DNA from 4 places in the Methylophilus sp. UBA6697 genome. Region 3 is predicted to be linked to each of the others. Evidence: predicted binding sites of a transcription regulator. Region 3 holds the regulator's gene; each other region holds the start of a gene.

Region 1 (4,216 bases), on a different contig from region 3:
CGCTGGCGGCTGGCACCCACGGAATCCCCGGCGTTTTGTGCTTTGTAACGATCCAGTATCTCTTTCGGAATATTCTCAAAGCCACGGCTGACTTCACGCCACGCTTCTTCCTCGGTTGGACGCGCGACGATATCGACACGAATGGAGCACTTGATCTTGCGTCCGAGGTGATCGGTGCGCTCTTTCACCCGCGCAAATTTGTCTTTGATCAAGTCAAAAGGCTCCAGCCATGACAGGTAGTAATCCGCATGCTTGGAAGCCGAAGCCAACGCGGCGTCAGAAGAGCCGGAGAAGTATATTTCCGGGTACTCTTCTTTGGACAGCGGATCTGGCAGGCCTGCATCTTCAACCTGGTAGAACTGGCCATTATAGGAGAACGGGCCACCTGCCCAGATGCCTTTAAGCACATCCAGGAACTCAGTGGTACGGCCATAACGGTCATCATGCTTGACCGGGTCTCCCCACCACAATTGTGAAGGACCGCCACCACCGGTAATAATGTTATATAAGGCGCGGCCCCCGGTTGCACGTTGCAGGCTGGCAGTCATGCGCGCAGCCACCACCGGGTTAAGAAACCCAGGCTGGAACGGGATCATGAAGCGGAAATTTTTCGTCTCGCGGGCCAGGAATGCAGAAATCACCCAAGGCTCATCCGTATTCGGGAAAGAGGGAATCAAACCGCCCTGGAAGCCGGAAATTTCAGCGGCACGTGCAATTTCTGCCAGGTAGTCGATATAGGTGAAGCCATCGTCGCCTCCGCCACCCAGGCCACTCAAGGTCTTGTTGTCATTGCCAGGAAACCAGTCACCACGGAAAGGATCACGTGCCCGGTGTGACCCTGGCTCGCCGTGGGTTGGAATTCTCCAAAAAACATCTATGCTCATTATTTTCTCCTTATAAGTCCTAAGCGGCTTGCTTTTGCGCAGGATTAGTTAACTGGCGGACCAGCGGCAACACATGCGTGCCTACGCGATAAGCCTCTTCAAAATGCGGCACCGCGGCCAGTACAAATTGCGTCACGCCCAAATGTGCGTAAGCCGCCAAGGCAGTCGCTACTTCGTCATAGCTACCAATCAGTGAAGCTTTGGCGCCCGTATGTTGCTCAGAGAAGCCTGGCCACAACAATGGGGAGTCATCGGCGGGGATAGCAGCCTCGGTTTGATTCAGGAAACGTTTGGCATCCTCCAGCGCTTCTTCACGCGTTTCACGGGCCAGCACATCTATGCGCAAGGCAAAGTCGACTGCCCGGCCTTGTGCAATCTGGCGATACGCGGCAATTTGCTGCGCAATGGCATCATGTTCCACTGCATCCAGCACATGCACATCTGCATGCTTTGCGGATAGCTCAAGCTGTTCTGTGCTGTTGCCACCCAAATAAATGCTTGGCACTTGACGCTCAGACAAAGGTCCTTGAAAACCGCCATCCTGCACTTCAAAAAAGCGTCCGACAAAATTAAACGGGAAGGTCGTTAACACGCCTTTTGCCACGGTGATGAATTCATCAATGCGCGCCAAAATATCCTGTTTGGGGACAAAGTCACCCAATTGCTTGCGGATGCGCTCGTCCTGGCTGCCTTCAGTGATATGCCAGGCAAACCGGCCACCGGTATAGCGCTGGAAACTGACCGCATTTTTGGCCGCATAGACGGCAGAACCGCGTGAAGCATCAAACTGGGTCAGCAATTTCAAACGCTGCGTGCTGCGTGCGACGTAGCCCGCAACAATCCACGGCTCTTCGCCATCCGGATTATCTGGAATAAAAATGCCATTAAAACCGGAAAGGTCAGCCGCTTTGGTGACCTGGTGGATGTAATCGAAATAACTGAACGCATTGCGACGCGGGTCAGTCACGCCGTTACCGAATACAGGATAGTTGGGATCAGAGGCTTCGCCGCGGCGCTGCCTGGTCGCATTGCCATAGCGCGCATCGCCTGAAGTGGGTAATTGCCAATAAAATTGATTAGCCAAAATGTTTCTCCTTCGTTGTGCAAGCAGCTTGTGCCTGCCCGTTGCAAATATGCACTTACGAAGATGTATTGGCATGTTCCGTGCCAACTGTTTTACGGGTTAGCTTGGAAGTGATAAATAGTGCTATCTATATGAATATTAAAAACAATTAAACATTCAACAAATGTAGACACACCAGCAGGAAAAGCCGCAAATCCAACAGCATTGTTGCCATGCAAACATTTCCCCTACTTTAAGTGTTGTTATTACAACTACAAAATGCCTGCAGAAGATTGTGCACGCCTGATCAACTCAAGGTAACGCAGCGCCGAGGCCCTGGCTTGCTCGGCAAAGTCAGCGTGCTGACTGGCGTAGAGAATCGCTCTGGACGCACTCAGGATAAGGCCATGTCCACCAGCCGTCTGACCAGCATGCAGAATTTTGGGCAAATCACCGCCTTGCTCGCCAATACCAGGCACCAGGAAGGGTATATCGCCGACAACCGTGCGTAACCTGGCCATCTGCTCCGGCCAGGTTGCACCTACCACCAGCAAACAGTTATTTGCCTGATTCCACTCATCAGCAATTTTTCTGGCCACGCGCAGGTATAAAGGCTCACCGTCAACCAGCAAATCCTGAAAATCACCGGCCCCCGCGTTAGATGTCCGGCACAAGAAAATCACACCTTTATCCGCATAAGCCAGAAAAGGCGCCGCACTATCAAACCCCATGTATGGATTAATCGTCACCGCATCGGCCTGATAACGCTCAAAGGCTTCTTTGGCATACTGGGCAGACGTACTGCCTATATCCCCGCGCTTGGCATCCAGAATCACGGGGATATGCGGGTAAGATGTATGGATATAATCTATGGTTTCTTCAAGCGCACGCTCTGCGCCCAAGGCGGAGAAATATGCCACCTGTGGCTTGTATGCACAGACCACATCGTGCGTTGCATCAATCACGGCCCGATTAAACGCAAAGATGTCATTGCGGCCAAAACGTGCCGGAAAGCGCTGCAAATCAGGGTCCAAGCCAACACACAACAACGAATGACTACGTTTTTGCGACGCATTTAAATGTTCAATAAAGCGCATCCATTAATGCCTTTTAAAATAAAGCGGAAAGAAAGGCACAATCGCCACCCAAAGCCGATCCCGCTCAGGGGTCATATATATGCCAACAAAAGCAGCACGCCAGGAGAACTCAATACAAACAAATTTCATCCTTCCCTTTCCGGCAAGCCATACCTTGTACAGATTGCATGTAAAACATCCCTCATAGTATTCACACAAATCACGCCATCTGGCGCCTCACGACAATGCATAGCGATGGGATAAAGACCCGCCATTAACGCGCCGCCTACATCAGCATACAGGTCATCACCGACAAAAGTAGTTTCAGAAGCTTGAGTACCCAATTGCTCAAGAGCGATCTCAAAGATCTGATGCTGCGGCTTGCGGAATCCGACTTCTTCAGAAATCACGATAGTTTTGACAAATGCGCCAAAACCCAATGACTTGATCACCGCCTGCTGCAAATCACTGCGGCCATTCGTGACAATACCGATAGCAACTTCACACGCTTTTAACGTCTGCAAAACAAATGTTGCATCTTTCACCTCAATAGCAAAACGAGGGTAAAGCATCAGATACTCGGTCACTAACGTATCCACTACATGGCCTGTTTTCAGTTGAAACTCCTCAACGAGTTGAGCATAAACCTCGTCTTTCCATACTTTGCCATTCGCATCAAGCGCTAGAAAACGTGCTACATAATGATCCAATTGCCTGATATCTATCCCCAGGCGGGAGAATTGATCTTTAGCGAATGCACGTACACCCTCAATGCGATCGTGCAAGGTACCGTCAAGATCAAATAACACTCCCACCATTTGCAATAGCGAAATAAGCTAGCCGCTCGTTACAAACGACGACGTTCCATGGCTATCGTAGAAAACTCAAAACCCAGCTTGGCAAAAAATGTTACCGCCCCCTCGCGCCCAGCGCGCAGTATCCATGTCACCTGTAAATGACTGCCCACAACACTTTCCACCAATGCGCGACCGATGCCTTGTCGGCGGTATTTTTCAGACACAACCAGCATGGACAAATAGCCATTGGATTGTCTATCCGTCAGGGCGCGAATAAAGCCGACTATCTCATCATTCACAGTCGCAACCGTCGCAATTTGTGAGGCCGCGACCAGCGTGCGAAACTCCGCCACCGAACCCAGGCGATGGGTCCAGCCATTTTCTGCTAACAACACA
Region 2 (4,216 bases), on a different contig from region 3:
TGATCTGCGGTACGACTTAACATATGACGGCCTCTTGCGTTGTTTGTTGGGCAGCCATTTGCGACTGCGAGGTTTCTACACAGACATCATCACGCTCCAGCACCCAGGTATCCTTGGTACCGCCACCTTGTGAGGAGTTGACCACCAGTGAACCTTCCTTGAGCGCCACGCGCGACAAGCCACCTGGCACGACACTGACTGTTTTGCCCGAGAGTACAAATGGGCGCAGGTCGACATGGCGTGGTGCAATACCTTGATCTACCAGCGTCGGGCAGGTCGACAAGGCCAATGTCGGTTGCGCAATGTAATTGGCCGGTTTCGAGACGATGCGTAAACGGAATTCTTCAATTTCCTGCTTGCTGGCAGTGGGGCCGACCAGCATGCCGTAGCCGCCTGAGCCTTGAACCTCTTTCACGACCAGCTCGGGCAGATGATCCAGCACGTAGGCCAGATCATCTTCCTTGCTGAGTTGATACGTAGGCACGTTCTGCAGGATGGGAGATTCACCCAGGTAGAACTTAATCATCTCCGGCACGTACACATACGTCGCCTTGTCATCAGCAACGCCGGTGCCCACGGCGTTGGCTAATGTGACGCCACCATTGCGGTAGACGGAGAGCAGACCTGGCACGCCCAACAGGGAGTCGGGCTTGAACACCAGAGGGTCAAGGAAGTCGTCGTCGATGCGGCGGTAAATCACGTCCACCCTTTGCGGGCCTTGCGTGGTGCGCATGTAGACGGCGTTATTGCGGACAAACAAATCCTGGCCTTCCACCAGTTCGATCCCCATTTGCTGGGCGAGGAAGGCATGTTCAAAGTAAGCGCTGTTATAAGCGCCTGGTGAAAGCAGTACCACGGTCGGATCAGTGACGCCTGTTTGGGCCACCGAGCGCAAATTATTAAGTAATACGTGCGGATAATGCTCGACCGGTGCAATCGGGTATTTTTTAAATAAATCCGGAAACAGCCGCATCATCATTTTGCGGTCTTCCAGCATGTAAGACACCCCTGAAGGCGTGCGCAAGTTATCTTCCAGCACATAAAACTGCGATTCACTGGTGCGTACCAGGTCGATACCGGCCACATGTGCATACACCTGGTTAGGCACATTGACGCCTACCATTTCCGGCCGGTATTGTGAGTTGCTTAAAATGCTGTGCGGGACAATGCCCGCCTTGATAATTTCCTGCTCATGATAAATATCATGCAAAAACATATTGAGTGCGCGCACGCGTTGCACGGCGCCTTTGGCTAGGTGTGCCCACTCGCTGGCGGAGATCATGCGCGGAATCACGTCAAACGGGATCAAACGTTCGGCACCATCCTCTTCGCCATAGACGTTAAACGTAATCCCAACCCTGCGGAACAATACTTCAGCTTCCGCCCGCTTGGCCGCCAGCTGTTGTGTCGGTACATCGCTTAACCAGCGGTTATACGCCTGATAGATGGCACGTACATTGCCCCCATAGCCCTGCATTTCATCGAAAAACTGTTTGGCCGATTGCGTCATGATGCTGGACCTTTGCCTTACTTGTAAAATTCAATTAAATAAGAGCAAGCCGTGTGCCAGCAAAGAATAGTGTTTTAAATCATATTGTTATTGCTTTTTAGCTGTTGCTATCAAAGCAAAACGCACCATTGCGGTGCGTTTTAGTGTCACGATTTTGGTGCAGTGCCGTTTTACATTTAAGTCGCTTACTCGATGTTCTGAATCTGCTCGCGCATTTGTTCGATCAGCACTTTTAGTTGCATAGACACTTGTGTGGTTTCGATGGCCACCGATTTTGAGCCCAGGGTATTGGCTTCGCGGTTCATTTCCTGCATCAGGAAGTCCAGCTTTTTACCCATGGCGCCACCGGCATTGAGGATGCGGTCCATTTCGGTGATATGGGATTGCAAGCGTGCCAACTCTTCGTCTACATCAATGCGTTGCGCGTAAAGCACGATTTCCTGACGCACGCGGTCGTCATCGGCCTGCATGGCTTCTTGCAGTTTGGCGGTCAGTTTTTCCTGGTATTGGCTCACCAGCGTCGGCAGCAGTGGTTTAACAATGCTGATTTGTTCACGCACGCCTTGCAGGCGATCGAGCAATACCTGTTTGAGCTTTTCACCTTCGCGCTGGCGTGCAGCAATCAACTCATCAATGCCGCGCGACAGGCCGTTTTGTACGCCTTGTGCCATCGCTTCGGCATCCACCGCTTCGGTTTGCAAGACGCCGGGTAGTTTGAAGACATCGACCAGGTTGATCGGTTGCGCTTGCGGAAAATGCTGTTGCAGGTCTTTGAGCGTTTGTGCAATTTGCGCCACCATGGCCGGGTTGAGCGCCAGGGTGGTGGCTGCGCTATCACTCTTGAGACTCATACGGCATTCAACTTTGCCGCGGCCGAGCCGGGTTTGCAGTTGTTCGCGTATCAGCGCTTCAAACTGGCGCAAACTGTCTTCAATTTTGACGTTGAGCTCGAGGTAGCGATGATTCACTGCACGCAGTTCGATCAGCAACAGGCCGCCCGGAAAACGGGCTTCACTTGCGGCAAAGCCGGTCATGCTTAAAATGGGCTGTGCGTTTTTGGTTTCTTTTTCTGTGGTTTTGTTGGCAGTCATTATCGCGCTCCGGGCAAACTGGACGATTGTATCAAATGCGCTATCGATATGCGAAAATAGCGTACAGATAAAAGAAACCCGGTTTGATGGCAGAGACGGCAAGCCACTTAATTCGGCGTTTCCCTTAATAAAAGCCATGATTGTGACGTTAAAGCGCTAGTGAAGCTTTCTAATAAATTCGATTTTGCCTTGCCGGTCGGCACTGCGCTGCATGACTACACCATTACACGGGTGCTGAGTCTGGGCGGGTTCAGTTTCGTCTATCTGGCGCAGGATCCGCAAAAAAATACCGTCGCCATTAAAGAATATATGCCAGTGACGCTGGCTGAGCGTGACGAGCATACGCATATCCGCTCCAATGGCAAAAATGAAGCTGCCTATAAACATGGCATGAAGTGCTTTTTTGAAGAAGGCCTGGCGCTGGCCAATATCGAGCACAAGAATATTGTGCGGGTGAAAAACTTCTTCCGTGCCAACAACACCGTTTACATGGTCATGAAGTACGAGCGCGGCAAATCGCTGCAAGATTACATCATGGCCTTGTCGCAGCCGGTGCCCGAGAGTTTCCTGATCCGCATGTTTGTGGAGTTGCTCAATGGCTTGCGTGAAGTGCATACGCGCAAGTTGCTGCATCTGGATATCAAGCCCGCCAATATTTATATCCGCCTGGATGGCTCACCCATGCTGCTGGACTTCGGATCAGCGCGCCAGGCCTTGTCTGAGGTGACATTAGCGCCGACTTACACACCGGGTTTTGCGCCGCCGGAGCAATACATAGACCGTAAGCACCTGGGACCCTGGAGTGATATTTACAGTATAGGTGCCAGCATGTATGCCTGCTTGCAACGCGCATCGCCCATCTCGGCCAATGTGCGGCTGAAAGATGATACGCTGGTGCCTGCGATTGAGCTCGGTAAACAGATATACTCTGAAAAATTACTGGCGATTATTGATGAATGCATGCAGCTGGACTATCTGTTACGGCCGCAAAGCGTGTTCTCATTACAGAAAAAAATGATCGGCATCCGCGTGGTAGAAGATCCTCGCGGTTCGCTGGTGGATAAAATCATCAAGGTATTGAATAAACCGCTATGAAATTCACCATTGCACAAGGTAGCCGCCAGGGGCCGCGGCCTTACAATCAGGACAGGCTGGCGTATTCTTACCACCGGCATGCTATTTTCATGGTGCTGGCTGACGGCATGGGCGGACACCAGCATGGGGATGTGGCCGCCGAAATCGCGGTGAAAACCACGATAGAAGCCTTTCAACGCGAATCGCAGCCTTTGATTACCCAGCCTGCGCAGTTTTTGCGTGAGCAAATTGCCCGGGCACATGATGTGATCGAAAATGTGCGTTTGCAAAAACGTTTGCTGGAATCCCCACGCACCACCATTGTCGTCGCGCTAATCCAGCACAACAAACTGTTTTGCGCCCATGTGGGTGATTCCCGCTTATATCTCTATCGAAACGGCCTGGTCGAACACCAGACCGAGGATCACTCAGTCGTGCAATCATTATTACGTGAGGGAAAAATCACGGTAGATGAGATGGATCATCACCCGCACCGTAATAAAATTTATAATTGCGTGGGGGGGGAGCGCCCGCCAAAAGT
Region 3 (4,216 bases):
AAAAGAACCTTTATGACAGACGTAAACCAAGCTTCAGTGACGACTGAAGCACTGAGTCCAGAGATTGTGAACGCACTGGCGATTATCAAGCGCGGTGCCGATGAACTATTAATCGAGCAAGAACTGATTGAAAAGCTGAAAACCGGCAAACCCTTGCGTGTGAAAGCAGGCTTTGACCCCACCGCACCTGACCTGCATCTCGGGCACACCGTGCTGATTAACAAATTACGCCAGTTGCAGGATCTAGGGCACCAGATTCAATTCCTGATTGGTGACTTTACCGGCATGATTGGTGACCCGACGGGTAAAAGCACCACGCGCCCGCCGTTAACGGTCGAACAGGTGAAGGCGAATGCCGACACCTATTCCGAACAGGTATTCAAGATTCTGGACCCGGCCAAAACCGAGATTGTGTTTAACTCCAAGTGGTTAAGCGACCTCGGTGCCGCGGGCATGATCAAACTGGCAGCCAGCCATACGGTTGCCCGTATGCTGGAGCGAGATGACTTCTCCAAGCGTTTCAAAGGCAACCAGCCAATCGCGATTCATGAATTCTTGTATCCCTTATTGCAGGGCTATGACTCTGTGGCTTTGCAGGCCGATTTGGAACTGGGCGGCACAGACCAGAAATTTAACCTGCTCATGGGCCGTGAATTGCAAAAGCAGGCTGGCCAGTCGCAGCAATGCGTGTTGATGATGCCGTTGCTGGAAGGCCTGGACGGCGTGAATAAAATGTCCAAGTCTTTGGGTAACTACATCGGTATCAGCGAAGCGCCTGAGACGATTTTTGCCAAAATCATGTCGATTTCTGATGAACTGATGTGGCGTTACATCGACTTGCTGTCATTTGCCACCCTGGAAACCATCGCTCAGTGGAAAGTGCAAGTGGCTGCTGGCGACAATCCGCGTAATATCAAGGTCGGTTTTGCACAGGAAATCGTCGCCCGTTTCCACGGCCAGGCGGCGGCTGAAAAAGCCCTGCAAGATTTCCAGACCAGGGCTAAAGGCGGGATTCCTGATGATGTGCCTGAGGTAGCAGTGGCGATTGACGGTGATAGCATCAGTATCAGCCAGTTGCTCAAGCAGGCGGGCCTGGTGGAAAGCACCAGTGAAGCCATGCGTGCCGTGCAACAAGGCGGCGTGAAGCTGGATAGCGTAAAGGTTGATGATAAAAACCTGTCACTGGCAAAAGGAGTGACCGTGGTGGCGCAAGTGGGCAAGCGCAAGTTTGCCAAAATCACCATCCAGTAAACATGCGTTACTCATTCAAAAAGGCCGCATTTGCGGCCTTTTTGGTTTACAGCGATTTGCGTAAATTGGCTGGTGGAATATTCAGCGATTCGCGGTATTTGGCAATGGTGCGGCGCGCAACCACAATGCCTTGCTGCGCCAACGTATCGGTGATTTGATTGTCAGACAATGGTTTTTTCTGGTTTTCTTCAGCGACCATTTGTTTGATGAGCGCGCGAATGGCGGTGGCAGAACATGAGCCGCCCGCATCGGTGGCGACTGAGCTGCCAAAAAAGTATTTAAGTTCAAATACACCGCGTGGCGTGAGCATATACTTATGCGTTGTCACGCGAGAAACCGTGCTTTCATGCAAGTCGAGCTCTTCGGCAATTTCGCGCAATACCAGGGGCCGCATGGCAATTTCCCCATGTTCAAAGAAATTGCGCTGTCTGTCCACAATCGCTTGCGACACACGCAAGATGGTAGAAAAGCGTTGCTGGATATTTTTAATCATCCATTTGGCTTCCTGCATCTGGCTCTGCAGATATTGGCCGGAGCTTTCACGGTTGCGCTTGAGGATATCTGCATACAACTGATTGATACGCAATTTGGGGATCACGCCATCATTGAGCGACGCCATCCAGATGCCTTTGATTTTTTTGACCACGACATCGTGCTGAATAAAGTGGTCATGGCTAAAGGTCGCAAACTCATTGCCTGGCTTGGGGTTTTGCTGGCGGATCAGTTGTTGCGCGCCTTTGAGCGCGGCTTCGTCGCAAGTGAGTACCTTGCGCAATTTGACAAAGTCTTTGTTGGCCAGCAATGCCAGGTGATCTTTGGCAATTGCCATCGCAATACGCAGATAAGGTGTCTCAGGCGGCAGTACTTGCAGTTGTAGCAAGATGCATTCACGCAGGTCACGTGCACCGACGCCGATCGGATCCAGGTTCTGGATCAATTTCAGTGCGGTTTCCAGCTCCAGTAACTCAATTTCCAGCTCTGGCGGCAACAGGTCGACAATCTCCTGTAGATCCTGCTCTAAATAACCATCATCGTTAATGCTGTCGAGCAAAAATTTCACCAGATCCATGTCACGCTTGGATAGATGTGCCAATTGCATCTGGTTGATCAGGTGCTCGCGCAGACTGATGTTGCTGGCGTCCTGGCGAGAGAAGTCACTATCTTCATCATCGAGGTTGTTGCGGCCCGCTTCGTCCCAGTTGCTGGCACTGCCAAACTCTTCGTAGTCATCTTCAAACTCGGGCGGCGTGAATTCTTCATTCAGATTTGGTTGTTCGCCTTCAGTGCCGCTCGTTTCGTCACGTGGTTCATCACGCAGACTCTCTGCAGGGGGCGTGAGGTCGTTTTGGGTAGCGACATCAAATGAACTTGCATCCACCTGCTCTGTGTCTGTCGAGCTGGTGGCCAATGGCGAGTTATCTTCAAATTCTCCTTCTTCGCCATCTGCCATTTCCAGCAACGGATTTTCCTGCAGGATGGTTTCCAGCTCCTGGCTTAACTCCAGCGTGGACAACTGCAACAGGCGGATAGACTGCTGCAGTTGCGGGGTGAGCGCCAGGTTTTGTGAGATGCGTAATTGCAGGTTTTGCTTCATATCAGGTTACAGCCTAAAGTTCTTGCCGAGATAGACTTCACGTACGCCTTCGTTCTGAATGATTTCGTCTGGCGTGCCTGCGGCAAACACAGCGCCTTCATTAACGATATACGCCCGGTCACAAATATCCAGGGTTTCACGCACGTTGTGGTCTGTAATCAAAATGCCGATATTCTGGCTGCTCAGGTAGCGGATAATTTTCTGGATCTCAATCACCGCAATCGGGTCAATCCCGGCAAATGGCTCATCCAGCAGGATGAATTTTGGATCTGTGGCCAGGCAGCGCGCAATCTCTACGCGGCGGCGCTCGCCGCCCGACAGGCTGACGGCCTGGCTGTGACGGATATGCTGGATATGTAATTGATCCAGTAAAGACTCCAGCCGCGCTTCACGCTCTTCTTCCGTGTAAGGGCGGGTTTCCAGGATTGATAAAATATTATCAGTCACCGTCATTTTACGAAAAATGGATGCTTCTTGTGGCAGGTAAGCCAGGCCCATGCGGGCGCGCTCGTGCATGGGCGCGCGGCTGACATCTGCCCCATTCAGCGTAATGCTGCCGTCGTCCAGTGCGACCAGGCCAACAATCATGTAAAAGCTGGTGGTTTTGCCAGCACCATTCGGGCCGAGCAAACCAATCACTTCGCCGCTGCGTAGCTCAAGTGTAGTGTTTTTAACCACGGTGCGTCCCTGATAGGCTTTTTTCAGGTGGCTGACACGTAAGTGGTTATGATCTGGTGAAACTGTTGTCTGCATAAGGCCGGTCTTTAGGGTTGCGCTTTCGTAGGCTCATTAGTGGTGTCGGCGGGTGCCGGTTCCACTTTGATTTGCAGTGAGCGGTTCATGCGCAGCCCTTGTTGCGAGGTTGGCTTGTTATCAATCACAGGCGGCGTGGTTTTGTTCTTGGGCTGAATGGTCGCTTTGACGCGGCTACCGGCGGTACCATTGGGGTTAGCCTTGGTGCCGCCAATGACTTCGGCGTACTCTGCATTGGCGTCATAACTGATGTAGTCGCCGGTGACCAGGTCTTCACCACGTTTGACCCAGGCGTTGGTGTATAGCTGTACCTTGTCCATGCGCGCGTTGTATTCAATACGCTGCCCACTGCCTTGCATCCATTCGTCTTTGCCTGTGCGTTTTTGCTTGAATGTGGTCGGGTTGCCGGTACAGGTACTGTGCTGAAAGCCATCCTGGTCTTCACGCACAATCATTTTGTCGGCTTTGATTTGCAGGGTGCCCTGGTTGAGGATCACATTGCCGGTATAAATGCTGATTTTTTTGGCATCATTCACAGTCACGGTATCCGCTTCCAGCTCAATCGGCTGGTCACGGTCAGACTCTTCAGCCAGCACGCTGGTTGACCACGATAGCAGT
Region 4 (4,216 bases), on a different contig from region 3:
CAGGTCCGGCGTCTCACGCCCCACCACCACGGCAATATCAATCCCGGCCTGGTCGATCTCCTGCAAATAGCCCTCTACCGTATATGAGCGGCGAAAATGCTCGGGTTCAAGCGAACCCACACGCTGGTTGAGCCATTTGGCAGTGTCATAAGCAGGGGTGTTGGGCGTAGCGCCAAAAAAGTCATGCAGAAATGCAGGACGGTTGCGTAGATCGATAATTTTTTGTTTCATAAACTTTCTTTAGTATGCGTTAGGCGTAGAAACTCGGGGTGGGGTACTGACCGTTAAGTGCCCAATCGCCCAAATCCTTGAGTTTGTAATCCACCGGGTCATGCAGGGTATACACGCGCAAATTGCGCCAGAAGCGGTCCATGCGCAGCTTGGCGGTGGTAGCGCGGGCGCCAGCCACTTCAAACACGCGGGTAGTGACATCCAGCCCGGCACGCGTCGCGTTGACCTTGGCCGAGAACACTGCCAGCGCCAGTTCGCCACGGGTCAGCTCATCCAGGCCCAAGGTTTGCTGCCAGGCGTGATCGAGTAAGCCTGCCGCATGATCTGCCAGCACGGCCGACGCATGCAAGCTGGCCCAGAACTCGCCGTAATGCAGCAAGGTAAACGGGTCTTCGTGTATGTTCTGCGCCAGAGAGCCGGACCAGACCCGGCTGCTGCTACGCGTATATTTCGCACCTTCTGCCAGCGCGCCTTCGGCAATGCCGAGATAAATATTGGTAAAAATCAGTTGCGCTACCAATGAACGCAGGCTGGCAAATGGCGAGCTCAACGGGCCAGGGTTCATCAGCAATTCGCTGTCTTCCACCCGCAGCTGGTTAAATTCAGCGCTGCCACTGTCTGTCTGCCGTTGGCCGATATTGTCCCAATCGCCATTGAGCTGGATACCGCTACGATCAGTCGGCACCGCAGCCACCAGAAACTTGCCTGTGCCTTCTTCAATGGCAGACACAATCAGGTAGTCAGAATCCATGGAGCCGGAGCAAAAACTCTTTTGCCCGGTAAACACATAGCCAGCCGCCGTTTTACGTGCCACAGTGCGGTTATCCAAAGGGTTCAAGGCATTGCCCCACCACAGGTTTTGCGCGGCAGTCAGCTTGAAATAGTGCTGCCATTGCACCTCACTGCCATATAAGCGGATCGAAGTCAGCATCAAAAACTGGAAAGCGAATACCTGGGCGATCGAGCTGTCCACACGCGCAATCTGGCGAATAATGCTGTAGATTTCCTGCCAGCTGCCGCCTAGGCCGCCATAGGTTTTCGGTATCAGCAACTTCAACAGCCCGCTATCCCGTACCGCCTGACGCTGTTCATACGGTGTACCGCCTGCGGCATCGCGCTCAATCGCGGTTTCTGCCAGATAGTCGCAAAGCTGTTTGGCCCGCTCGCGTGGCGTGCCGCCAAACACAATGCCATGTGATGCCTCAACGTCGTCCAGGCGTGAATTCAGTGCCAGAGTCATCATCCCTCCTATGCCGCATGCTTGACCGGTTTGGCCGCACCAAACGGCCCCGTCATATTGGTATTGATACTGACTTCGGCGCTGGCCTGCTGGTGAACAGGCAATAAGGGAAACAGCAATTCAGCCACGCGATAAGACTCCTCCAGGTGCGGATAGCCAGAGAAAATAAAATAATCAATGCCCAGTGCCTGATATTCTTTAATCCTGTCAGCCACCTCTTGTGGATTACCCACCAGCGCAGTGCCCGCCCCGCCGCGCACCAGCCCCACTCCGGCCCACAAGTTGGGTGAGACCTCGAGTTTGTCACGCCGGCCATGGTGTAATTCGGTCATCCGTTTTTGCGCTACCGAATCAAAATTAGCGACAGCGGCCTGTGCCGCAGCAATGGTGTCATCGGTCACGTGTGAAATCAGTTCGTCGGCCGCTTGCCAAGCTTGTTCGCTGGTCTCGCGCACAATCACATGCAAGCGGATGCCGAAACGGATGCTACGGCCTTGTGCTGCAGCTGCCGCACGAATGACCCTGATTTTTTCGGCCACAGCTGCTGGCGGCTCGCCCCAGGTCAAATGCACATCAATATGCTTGCTACTGAGCTGGATCGCCGCCTCAGAGGCCCCGCCAATAAACAGCGGCGGATAAGGCTTTTGCAGGCTGCCGGTCGGTAAACTCGCATCTTTGACGCGTAAATATTCACCTTCATAATTGACGGCTTCTTCGGTCAATACCGAACGCCAGATAGACAGGAACTCTTCTGCCTCGGCATAGCGGGCATCATGATCCAGGAAGCTGCCTTCCGCCTGCTGCTCTACCGGGTCACCGCCCGCCACCACATTAATCAGCAAACGCCCGCCGGAAATGCGATCCAGCGTCGATGCCATGCGCGCAGACACCACCGGTGAAATAAACCCGGGCCGCGTTGCGACCAAAAATTTGAGCTGTTTGGTTTCATTGATCAAAGCCGAGGAAATCACCCAGGCATCCTCGCAAGAGCGCCCGGAGGGCACCAGCACCCCGCCGTAACCCAGGCGGTCTGCCGCCTGTGCAATCTGCTTTAAATAAGAGAGTGTTGCCGGTCTGGCACCTGTGCTGGTGCCAAGATAACGCTGGTCACCGTGCGTGGGTAAAAACCAGAATATTTCCATGTTGTGTGTTTCCTTCTATTCATGCTGCATACATGGAAAGCCTAGTGCAAAGAGCATGCCACAAATAAAAATCATTAAATTCAGTCACTTACAAAGACACCGAACGCTGTTGCTGAATAATCAGCATATTTTCTGCGGGTGCTGCTGTATCAGCAGCATGTGTGCTGATTATTCAGCAACAGGGTGACGGAGATCGCTGTCCGGCAAAAAACGATGCGGCCGGAAAACCATTCAACATTTCCTCAACCATATGATTTATAAGAATTATTTTTATACTTATCCGGCAATTGATGCCATAGCAGTAGTGATTCACGGCCCCTGCCGGAGTTGGCACAAATCATGCTGAACTATTAAGCATATGCAACCAGATGGATATTACTTTTGAATATAAATACTTTTGCAATTCCGCCAACGGCACGCCTCAATGAAGGCCAGCATGCATTGGCAGTGGCCAAGCAACTGGCTGAATCGTTTTCGCTGACAGCCGTGGAACGGGATCATCAGGGCGGTACGCCAAAACTGGAACGGGATGCGATCCGCAACAGCGGTCTGCTGTCATTGATCATCCCACGCCAGTACGGCGGCTACGGCGCCAACTGGCAGGAGACGCTGCAAGTGGTCAGAGAGTTTGCCAAAGTAGACAGCTCGATTGCGCATGTCTATGGCTTTCAACATCTGATGCTGGCAACCGTACGACTCTTCTCCCGGCCCGACCAATGGGAGCGCTGGTACGAGCAAACCGCGCAATCCAACTGGTTTTGGGGCAATGCGCTCAATCCGCTGGATGAACGTACGCTGTGCAAAAGTTATGACCATTGGCATGAATTCTCAGGCAAAAAAAGCTTTTGCTCGGGCGCGATGGACTCCGAGATGCTGATTGCTTCTGCCATTAAAAAGACGGATGGCCAGTTGGTGATTGCCGCCATCCCAACCCTGCGTACCGGCGTGACCATCCTCGATGACTGGGACAATATTGGCCAACGCCAAACCGACAGCGGCAGCGTGAACTTTGAAAAAGTCAGGGTGGAAGAAAACGAGCTACTCACCGAGCCCGGGCCACTCAGCAACCCGTTTGCCTGCTTGCGGCCGCTGATCGCGCAACTCATATTGACCAATATCTACCTCGGTATTGCCGAAGGCGCTTTTAACGACGCGCAACACTACACCTTGCGCGAAGCCCGGCCGTGGAAAAATGCCAATGTTGATATCACCAGCCAGGACCCGTACATCCTCGCCCATTACGGCGAATTTTGGGTCGGCCTGGAAGCAACGCGTGCACTGACTAACCAGGCGGCAGAAAAACTCGATATCGCCTGGGCCAAGGGCCTGGCACTCACCGAGGAAGATCGTGGCTTGCTGGCGACCAGTATCAGTGCCGCCAAGGTCCTGGCAACCCGCACCGGGCTGGATATCACCAGCCGGATGTTTGAAGTGGCAGGCTCCCGCGCGACGCATGCCGGACTGCGGCTGGACCGGCACTGGCGCAATTTGAGAACGCATACGCTGCACGATCCACTAGATTACAAAATTAAGGAGCTGGGTGAATGGGCGCTGACTGGTAGCTTCCCTAACCCTACATTTTACTCATGAATATTATGGACAA

The links. Region 3 encodes sigma-54, which starts transcription at its own class of promoters, with help from an activator protein. Its sites were predicted from a motif close to TGGCACNNTTCCTGCT; they were not measured.
Region 1: the regulator sigma-54 is predicted to act here: its motif matches at 2,039-2,054, upstream of B3355_RS06625 (LLM class flavin-dependent oxidoreductase).
Region 2: the regulator sigma-54 is predicted to act here: its motif matches at 1,554-1,569, upstream of B3355_RS00045 (circularly permuted type 2 ATP-grasp protein).
Region 4: the regulator sigma-54 is predicted to act here: its motif matches at 2,765-2,780, upstream of ssuD (FMNH2-dependent alkanesulfonate monooxygenase).

What each region holds. Positions count from the first base shown of each region.
Region 1 is NZ_DKJH01000022.1:31,933-36,148, forward strand. Features, by position in the region: gene B3355_RS06620 (LLM class flavin-dependent oxidoreductase) at 1-884, opposite strand, end outside; gene B3355_RS06625 (LLM class flavin-dependent oxidoreductase) at 904-1,968, opposite strand; gene pyrF (orotidine-5'-phosphate decarboxylase) at 2,220-3,044, opposite strand; gene B3355_RS06635 (HAD family hydrolase) at 3,170-3,841, opposite strand; gene B3355_RS06640 (GNAT family N-acetyltransferase) at 3,871-4,216, opposite strand, start outside.
Region 2 is NZ_DKJH01000001.1:9,811-14,026, forward strand. Features, by position in the region: gene B3355_RS00040 (alpha-E domain-containing protein) at 1-23, opposite strand, end outside; gene B3355_RS00045 (circularly permuted type 2 ATP-grasp protein) at 17-1,510, opposite strand; gene B3355_RS00050 (YicC/YloC family endoribonuclease) at 1,696-2,601, opposite strand; gene B3355_RS00055 (serine/threonine protein kinase) at 2,761-3,696, shown strand; gene B3355_RS00060 (PP2C family protein-serine/threonine phosphatase) at 3,693-4,216, shown strand, end outside.
Region 3 is NZ_DKJH01000031.1:5,136-9,351, reverse strand. Features, by position in the region: gene tyrS (tyrosine--tRNA ligase) at 13-1,251, shown strand; gene B3355_RS09055 (RNA polymerase factor sigma-54) at 1,298-2,845, opposite strand; gene lptB (LPS export ABC transporter ATP-binding protein) at 2,852-3,598, opposite strand; gene lptA (lipopolysaccharide transport periplasmic protein LptA) at 3,610-4,216, opposite strand, start outside.
Region 4 is NZ_DKJH01000041.1:6,510-10,725, forward strand. Features, by position in the region: gene B3355_RS10645 (amidohydrolase family protein) at 1-231, opposite strand, end outside; gene B3355_RS10650 (acyl-CoA dehydrogenase family protein) at 251-1,471, opposite strand; gene ssuD (FMNH2-dependent alkanesulfonate monooxygenase) at 1,480-2,613, opposite strand; gene B3355_RS10660 (acyl-CoA dehydrogenase family protein) at 2,995-4,203, shown strand; gene B3355_RS10665 (sigma-54 interaction domain-containing protein) at 4,209-4,216, shown strand, end outside.